DNA from 2 places in the Bacillus mojavensis genome. Region 1 is predicted to be linked to the other one. Evidence: predicted binding sites of a transcription regulator. Region 1 holds the regulator's gene; the other holds the start of a gene.
The links. Region 1 encodes NrdR, which represses ribonucleotide reductase genes. Its sites were predicted from a motif close to AACACNATATATNGTGTT; they were not measured.
Positions count from the first base shown of each region.

Region 2: a site for NrdR is predicted at 1,322-1,339, ahead of nrdI (class Ib ribonucleoside-diphosphate reductase assembly flavoprotein NrdI). Genes of this name have one in related genera too.

Region 1 covers NZ_CP051464.1:2,768,970-2,772,924, forward strand. The annotation lists gene dnaI (primosomal protein DnaI) at 1-514, opposite strand, end outside; gene dnaB (replicative helicase loading/DNA remodeling protein DnaB) at 542-1,963, opposite strand; gene nrdR (transcriptional regulator NrdR) at 2,076-2,534, opposite strand; gene speD (adenosylmethionine decarboxylase) at 2,809-3,189, opposite strand; gene HC660_RS14585 (glyceraldehyde-3-phosphate dehydrogenase) at 3,427-3,955, opposite strand, start outside.
Region 2 covers NZ_CP051464.1:1,802,609-1,806,563, reverse strand. The annotation lists gene nrdE (class 1b ribonucleoside-diphosphate reductase subunit alpha) at 1-926, opposite strand, end outside; gene nrdI (class Ib ribonucleoside-diphosphate reductase assembly flavoprotein NrdI) at 886-1,278, opposite strand; gene HC660_RS09355 (hypothetical protein) at 1,511-1,741, opposite strand; gene HC660_RS09350 (YmzC family protein) at 1,823-2,095, opposite strand; gene amyS (alpha-amylase) at 2,233-3,783, opposite strand; gene hfq (RNA chaperone Hfq) at 3,953-3,955, opposite strand, start outside.

The DNA.
Region 1 (3,955 bases):
CGCCGAACTTGCCGTACAAATACAATCCTTTCCCTTTTCCCGTCTCATTATAGCTTTTCAGAAAATCCGTGACATGCTGGAACATTGCAAGTCTGCTCGGGTCATTAATATCGACCTGCTGGAACGTCGCTCCGAGAAGATCCTGTTGAATATACATGCTTTTCATGAGAGACTTCTGTTTTTTCTGCTGATCGAGCTTTCGTTTGACCGGACATTCGTAATACTCGATATCAATAGAGCGGCCGGTCATCACAAGCTTCGGATGGTAGCCCTCCAACAGATTATTGCTGTTTTCGTCTTCTGAACAATAAGAGCAGTGCTTGCTCTGTCCAATATATTCATAAAGCTTATTTAAGCTTCTTTCAATCATTTTTTGATCGATGACGTCTTCATTTTCCTTCAAAAATGCCTGAACGTCCTGATCCTTCATCACTTTTTCCTTCATTTGTTCAAGACGCTTTTGGAAATCCGGTCTGCCGGTTACGCCCTGCAGGGAACGGCTGATTGGTTCCATGTATTACTTCACCCCGCATCTCTGCTCTTAATAGGCAGAGTATTTTTTCAGTTTTTTCATTTCTTCCATCATCTTTTTCTTCTGTTCTTCCAAGTCCTGTTCATGTAGCATCTGCTGTCCGGTTTCAGAATCGGACGCCGATTTCTTTTCTTTCATCCAGTCAGGAAGTTTTTCTTCGCGAATCACTTTTTGATTTCGTTTAGAAGCTTGGCTCGTTTTACCTTCAGCCCATTCAAGATACTGGCGGTTTTCTTCTATGGCAAGCTTCATCGCTTCTCTGACCGTTTTGACTTTTTTGCGCGCCCAATGGGAGGCAATTTTTTGTATATAGTTTTTCGACAGCTTCATGTCGGTTTTCAGCATGACATAATAAATTAACACATTTATGACGCCTGGTTCCAGCTTCTGTTCAAACATAATCTCTTCTATAATTTTCAAATCTGCTTTTGACGGTTCGGTTCCGTCCGCGATATCCTGAAGAAGCTTTTTCGGTGAGATGACCTCCAGCAATGCGATCAGCTCACTATCCAGCGAATCCTCTTCTGCCGGTTTTGCGCCTTCACGCAGATGTACCGGCTGTGTTTTCTCCACTAAGTCCGGGAGCTGTCCGTTCCTCTCGATTTGGTACCAGTCGCTTGCCGCTTTTCTTAAAGCTTCGGTGGTAATCACTTCATGCTCATCGATCGCGCTCATGACGACGTTTTGCATCTGCAAAGGATCAATGCCGTACAAATAAGAAAGCTTTTTAATCGTTTCCCGCACCTGCTGTGTCATTGCTTTTCTCGGAATCATCGTCTCCGAAAGCCCCGCTAAAAACAAATCAAAATCGAACACATCCTCTGTAACGGTATAGGACGGAGCCTGTCCGACAGTTGTATACTCTCTTCCCGTCGCCAGTCTCACCGTTTCCTCCATGTCGGATGTAAGCTTCCATTCACTCGGCTGCAGCGATTCAAACGCATGGTTAAACGGCCTTGTAATTTCTTTGGCATCTTCTGAAATCGCCGGATGCGTAAAAAATTGTTTTAACTGCTGATATTTTGTTTTTCCGACTCTGTTATATAAAAAAACGTTCAGCATGCCGTCTTCGAAAAATTCATTCGGCCGCAGCGGCGGCAGCAGTTCATATATAAAGAGGCGCTCCTGCCGCTCGGATTCTTTCATATATACTTTCAGCAATCCGATGCCCTCGAGCTTTCCCTGTTCCTGATGGATCGTTTTCAAATTGGACTGAGTCATTCCCATCAGCTGTCTATGTGTGGATTCTCCGCCCCACAGTCGGTTTTGTTCAAGTTCTCCCCACAATGTCATATAAAGAGAGAATGCAACAGGGCCGATTAAGGGCTGGTACAGTTGTGTAATAATTTGTCTGTCAATATCCTGCAGCATTGATTTGCTTTTCACCACATAAGGGTCTACAGGCAGTACATCTTTCCAATAGTCAGCCATACATTCTCAAACCTTCCGATTATGTTTCTACCCTCATTTTACACCGTTTCGAATATCTATCAAATGCCAATTTTGCACATGAGAAAAGAGCTAGAAGAATCCTTTTAGCTCTTTAACGCTCTTTCTTTATTAAATCTTTTAATTCATCGATAAAGACATTAATATCTTTAAACTGCCGATAGACGGACGCGAACCGCACGTATGCGACTTCATCAACCTTAGCCAGGCGGTCCATGACCATCTCTCCGACGAACTCGCTTTTCACTTCGGAACAGCCTTGGTTGCGCAGTTCTTTTTCAATGTCAAAACACATATCTTCCAGCGTCTTGAGTGAAACAGGTCTTTTTTCACATGCTTTAATAAGGCCGCGCAGCATTTTTTCCCTGCTGAATTCCTCTCGCACGCCTTCTTTTTTTACAACGATGAGCGGGGTTTCCTCCACTTTCTCAAAGGTAGTAAAGCGGTAATGGCAGGCTTCGCATTCACGTCTTCTGCGAATGGATTTTCCGTCATCCACAGGCCGTGAATCGAGGACTCGTGTTCCGTTATGCTGGCATGAAGGACATTTCAATAAAATCAGCTCCCAACTATTTCGTTCCCTGCAATGTATATTCGGCAGCCTCCGGCTATAAAAGTGATGTGACAGGCATCTGTCGGGAGAGCCGTTGTTTAGGCTGTATCTAACAGCATCAGGCGGTTTATGACATATCTCTTTCTTATTTTACAAAAAAAACGAAAAAAGAAAAAGCTGGCCGCCCCTGTTTGTTCATAAAAATAAAAGGAGCATAAGCTAAAAAGCGCGTAACGGCTTTCTAGCTCCAGCTCCCTTTGTGTTCGTGTTTACTTTATAGTACTTTCGCTTGCGCCTGTTTAATCTGCACAGGCCCCATTCCTCTTGGTATTTCAATGTTTTCTCTTGTATCAGCATGTAATGCCTCTGCAATGTAGTCAGCAGCGACATTAGGATCTAAGTCTCCACAAGTATAAACATCAATGCTTGCATATCCGTGCTCAGGAAAACTGTGAATCGTTAAATGTGATTCAGAAATGATAACGACTCCGCTTACGCCTTGCGGTGCAAATTTGTGAAATGCAACCTCGCGCACCTCAGCTCCTGATTTTAAAGCAGCATTTACAAACGTTTTCTCAATAAAATCCATGTCATTCAGCTTATCAAAATCGCATCCCCATAGCTCGGAGATAACGTGACGCCCCATTGTTTCCATAGTCATGGACCCCCCTTAACAAGAATTAAAAAGTGAAGTTCCAACAACTGGGTCGGCTATTTACCACGGGGGAAAGTTAGTCCGGAGAGGTCCTAACCCTTTAAGTAATCCCGAAACAGTCTCAAGCAAGAAGTTCACGAAAAATAGTATACTGTGTTTAAGTCTAATTTGCAAGAAGCGTTTTTTCAGAAATTTGCTGTTAAGGGTTTTTTCTTAAATTGTGTCCATGACCTTATTCTATACAACAGATGGATGTTTCATTCGTGCCGCCACATGGCGGATGAGATCAACTACTCTGCATGAGTAGCCCCATTCATTGTCATACCATGCGAGAACCTTTACTTTCCTGTCTTCCATCACCATTGTCGTAAGCCCGTCAATAACCGCCGAATGCGGATTCGTATTATAATCTGTCGACACGAGCGGTTCATCCGAATAATCAAGCACTCCGTACATTGACGTTTTGGCAGCCTGCCTGAATGCTTCGTTTACCTTTTCTGCCGTTACATCCGTTTTCAAGTCGACAACAAGATCAACTAATGAGACGTTCGGAACAGGCACACGCAAAGCGAGACCATGAAGCTTTCCTTTCAGGTGAGGCAGAACAAGCGAAAGTGCCTTTGCCGCGCCTGTTGTCGTCGGGATGATGGATTCACCGCATGCCCGGGCGCGGCGCAAATCTTTGTGCGGATTATCAATATTTTTTTGATCGTTCGTATAAGCGTGTACTGTCGTCATTAGACCGCTCTCAATGCCAAATTCATCA
Region 2 (3,955 bases), 970 kb from region 1:
TCTTTATAGATGGTATGCGGATAGAATACATAAGCCGCTTTGTCCTCACGCGCAAGCTCAACGAACTTGTCCGGAATGACCACACCGATAGAAAGTGTTTTGACGCGCACATCCTCGTCGGCAGAAATCTTTTTCGTATCGAGAAAATCATTGATATCGCGATGGAAAATGTTTAAATACGCCGCGCCTGATCCTTGTCTTTGTCCCATTTGGTCAGCATATCGGAAGGCGTTATCAAGAAGCTTCATGACGCCTACAACGCCTTTTGTGGCATTCTCAACATCTTTGATGGCTTCACCTTTTGCGCGAAGTTTGGACAGGTTAAGAGAAACCCCGCCGCCCAGTTTAGAAAGCTGCATGGAAATATCGATCGCTCTTGAAATGTCGTTTAAAGAATCATTGACTTCGAGCAAGAAGCAGCTCACAAGTTCTCCGCGGCGTTTTCTGCCCGCGTTCAAAAATGTCGGTGTGCTCGGCTGATATTCCTGATTAATCATCAGGTTCACATATTCTTTTGCTTTCTCAGTGTCGCCGTTTGCGAAGAACAGCGCAACAATTGAGATCCGGTCCTCATAACGCTCGAGGATTTTTTTCTTGTCATTCGTTTTCAAAGCATAGTCATTATAGAATTTAAACGCACTCATGAAGGAAGGAAAACGAAACTTCTTAGCGTAAGCTGTCTTAAACACTTCTTTAATGTCTTCAAAAGAATAAAGGCTTAAAAACTCTTCTTCATAGTATTGATTTTCAATCAAATAATCCAGCTTCTCTTTTAAATCGTGAAAGAATACTGTGTTTTGATTGATATAATCTACAAAATAGCTATGTACAGCCTCTTTATCCTTATCAAACTGAAATTTTCCATCTTTTTGGATCATGATTTCGTTATTTAACTGGATCCATTTTGGCACTTGATTTTGTGACAACTCTTTCTACCTCCTGAGTAAACAATTCAACGTCTTTAGATGTGCCGCTGAGTTCAAATTTGTGCAAAATCGGCACCTGATATTGTCTTGAAATAGTATCGGCGCTTTTCGCAAAGTTATCGCCCCATACTTTATTGCCGCTCGCAGCGACGCCTAATAAGAGATGGGCGTATTTTTCGAGAAATGATTGTGTTGATGCCGGTACTTGGCCGAAGTTTGTCGTGTAGGTGACCAAAACAAACGGAGTGTCCAGATGGTCAATTTCGTCCACCTTGCGGATCTGCTGAAGGCCTATCTTATTTACAAAGCGCTGAACATTCCCTGTTTTTGAATCAAATATGATTTGTACCACGTTTTATCACGACCTATCAAAAAATATGAATCTCTCAACCACTAACACTATATATAGTATACTACCCTCTGGCAAAAACACAATATATAGATTCGTTTTAATAAAAAATTCATATTTTCTCTCTGGCACCCTCATCAGGGCCCAAAAAAGAGAGCAGAACGAGAATCATCTCTCATCCTACTCGAAGTGTCGTTTTTAAGCCGATGTATATCATAACACGAAAAAAAACTGCTTAGTAGTCTAGATTTTTTTTTCTTATACTGTCACAGCATTTTTCGCTTTCGACAGTTTCTTCTATTTCTGCGTCAGCGCCGATTTCTTCTAAAACTGCCTTCAATGCGCTTATAATTGAGGCTTCTCTAATTAATTCTTTTCCATTAACAATAATACTCGTTCCATATTCATAGCAGGAATCGTCTTCACAGATTTCTTCCCAGTGATTGACAACAATCTTATGCTTCATCATTTCACCCTCTGTATGTTCTGTGTCAGTATTCAGTTTAGCGGCCTGCGTCTGCTTTGTAAAATTCCATGCTTGTGAATTTTATTCAAGCTCATCAGATGGATACTCTTTTTTAAGCTTTACCTTGTTATCAGCCTCATTATACTCATAAATTTCTATATTGCCGTCATTTACGATTCCAAAATGGTTATTTTCAAGCGGAAATGAGCTTGGCTGGGGCGTTTCATAAGAATCTCCGCTATCTGTTTCAATCACTGTTTCATCTCTCCCGCACGCACCAAACAATAAAAACACGGCAATCCAGACAAGTGCAATTCTGATTCGTCTTAACTCCGCTTCGAATTCAGAAAACATTCATTAACTCCCCTAACGTTCAAATTTTTTACATTATATACATTTCACCCCTTTTTATGTTCTCGTTATCAAGTAGACCACGCAAGATAAAATAAACAAGAGAGGCTGCTGTGCTAGTTTCTCAGCCCCTCTATTTCTTACTTCTGTACATAAATAGATACTGAACCCCCATTTACATGAAACTCTCCCCATCCATCAGAACCAATCGTAACAGGAGCGGAGCGGTTCCCAGTGATGTCATACCATGTCTCGCCGGCATTTTGCTTCCCGACGTACATCCTCTTTGACCCGCCGGAACCGTCTGTGATTAAAGCGGCCAATCCTGATTGGGCGGCCGATTGATCACCTTCCCTCGTCCAGCCAATCACATCCTCATGATCTAAATAATCATGCTGGGTCCCGTATGCATAATGTTTACGTGCTTTTAAGATAGGTTCTATTTTATTTTTGAGCACCGGAATTTCCCTTGATGATGATCCCTTTGTTCCATACATATCTCCATAGAAAACCTGCGGGTAACCAGCCTCTCTCGTTAATATGAAGGCATACGCGAGCGGCTTAAACCATGTTTGTACAGTCGACTCCAAAGATTGCCCCGGCTGTGTATCATGATTTTCCACAAAGGTTACCGCTTGCATAGGATGCTTCGCTACGACAGTGCCATCCAGCAAATGTCTCATATCATAGCCGCCCCCTTGTGAGGATGCAGCCTGCAAATGATAATGAAGCGGGACATCAAAAACGGATTGCTTAAAATCAGTTTTATTCAAATAGTTTTCGAGTTCGTTCAGGTTATTTTGCCAATACTCTGCAACTGTAAACATTTCCTTTCCTGTTGATTGCCTGACTGCCTTTACCCAATCACTCAGAAACGAAAATTTAATGTGTTTAACAGCGTCAAGCCGAAAACCGTCGAGTTGAAGCTCGTTCGCATACCAGGTACCCCATCTTTTTGTTTCTGCGACAACATCCGGATGATCATAGTCGACGTCTGCATACATCAAATAATCGTAGTTGCCGTTTTCCCTGGATACTTCCCAATCCCATGCCTTTCCATCCCCTTGAAATTTATAGATGCGGTTCAGCTTTCGGGATTCGTCCCAATCTGCTCCGTCGAAATGATACCAATGCCACTTAAAATCGCTGTACGTGCTTCCGCGGCCTGGGTAATGAAAGTCTGTCCATGCTTTTATTTGATACTCTCCTGATATTTCCTGATTCCTATCGTTCGGATTCACTTCGACCGCCCTTACATCTTCTGTTGCATCCGCGCCCGCCTTATGATTCAAAACGACATCACCATATACCTGGATGTTTTGCGAATGCAGGGAGCTGATCGCTGACTGAAGCTCATGCTTTGTGCCGTATTTTGTCCTCACCGTCCCTTTTTGCTGAAATTCTCCTAAATCGTACAAATCATATGGGCCATATCCATTGTCAGATTGACTTGTTCCTTTGTATGCAGGAGGAATCCATACAGCAGTGATTCCGATTTCAGATAAATGCCCCGCATCTCCTTGCAAACGTTTCCAATGTTGTCCGTCATTAGGCAGGTACCATTCAAAGTACTGCATCAGCGTGCCGTTTATGCTTGCTGCCCAAGTTTTAGATACCGGCAGCGTGACAAACAGCAGTGTTAACAAAACCACCAGGCCGCATGATACGGCACTTTTTCGTTTGTGAACCATTTTCCTCTCCCCTTTCCAGCATAATCACAAATCATTGTACCTTAATATGAAATTTACACAAATAACCAAATTCCTATATTTTTTGTAATCTCTATAGAAGCTTCTGCGACACAAAAAACCTCGGGCTGAAAGCCCGAGGTTCTTCTATTTCTTTATATCTTTGCATGGTCTA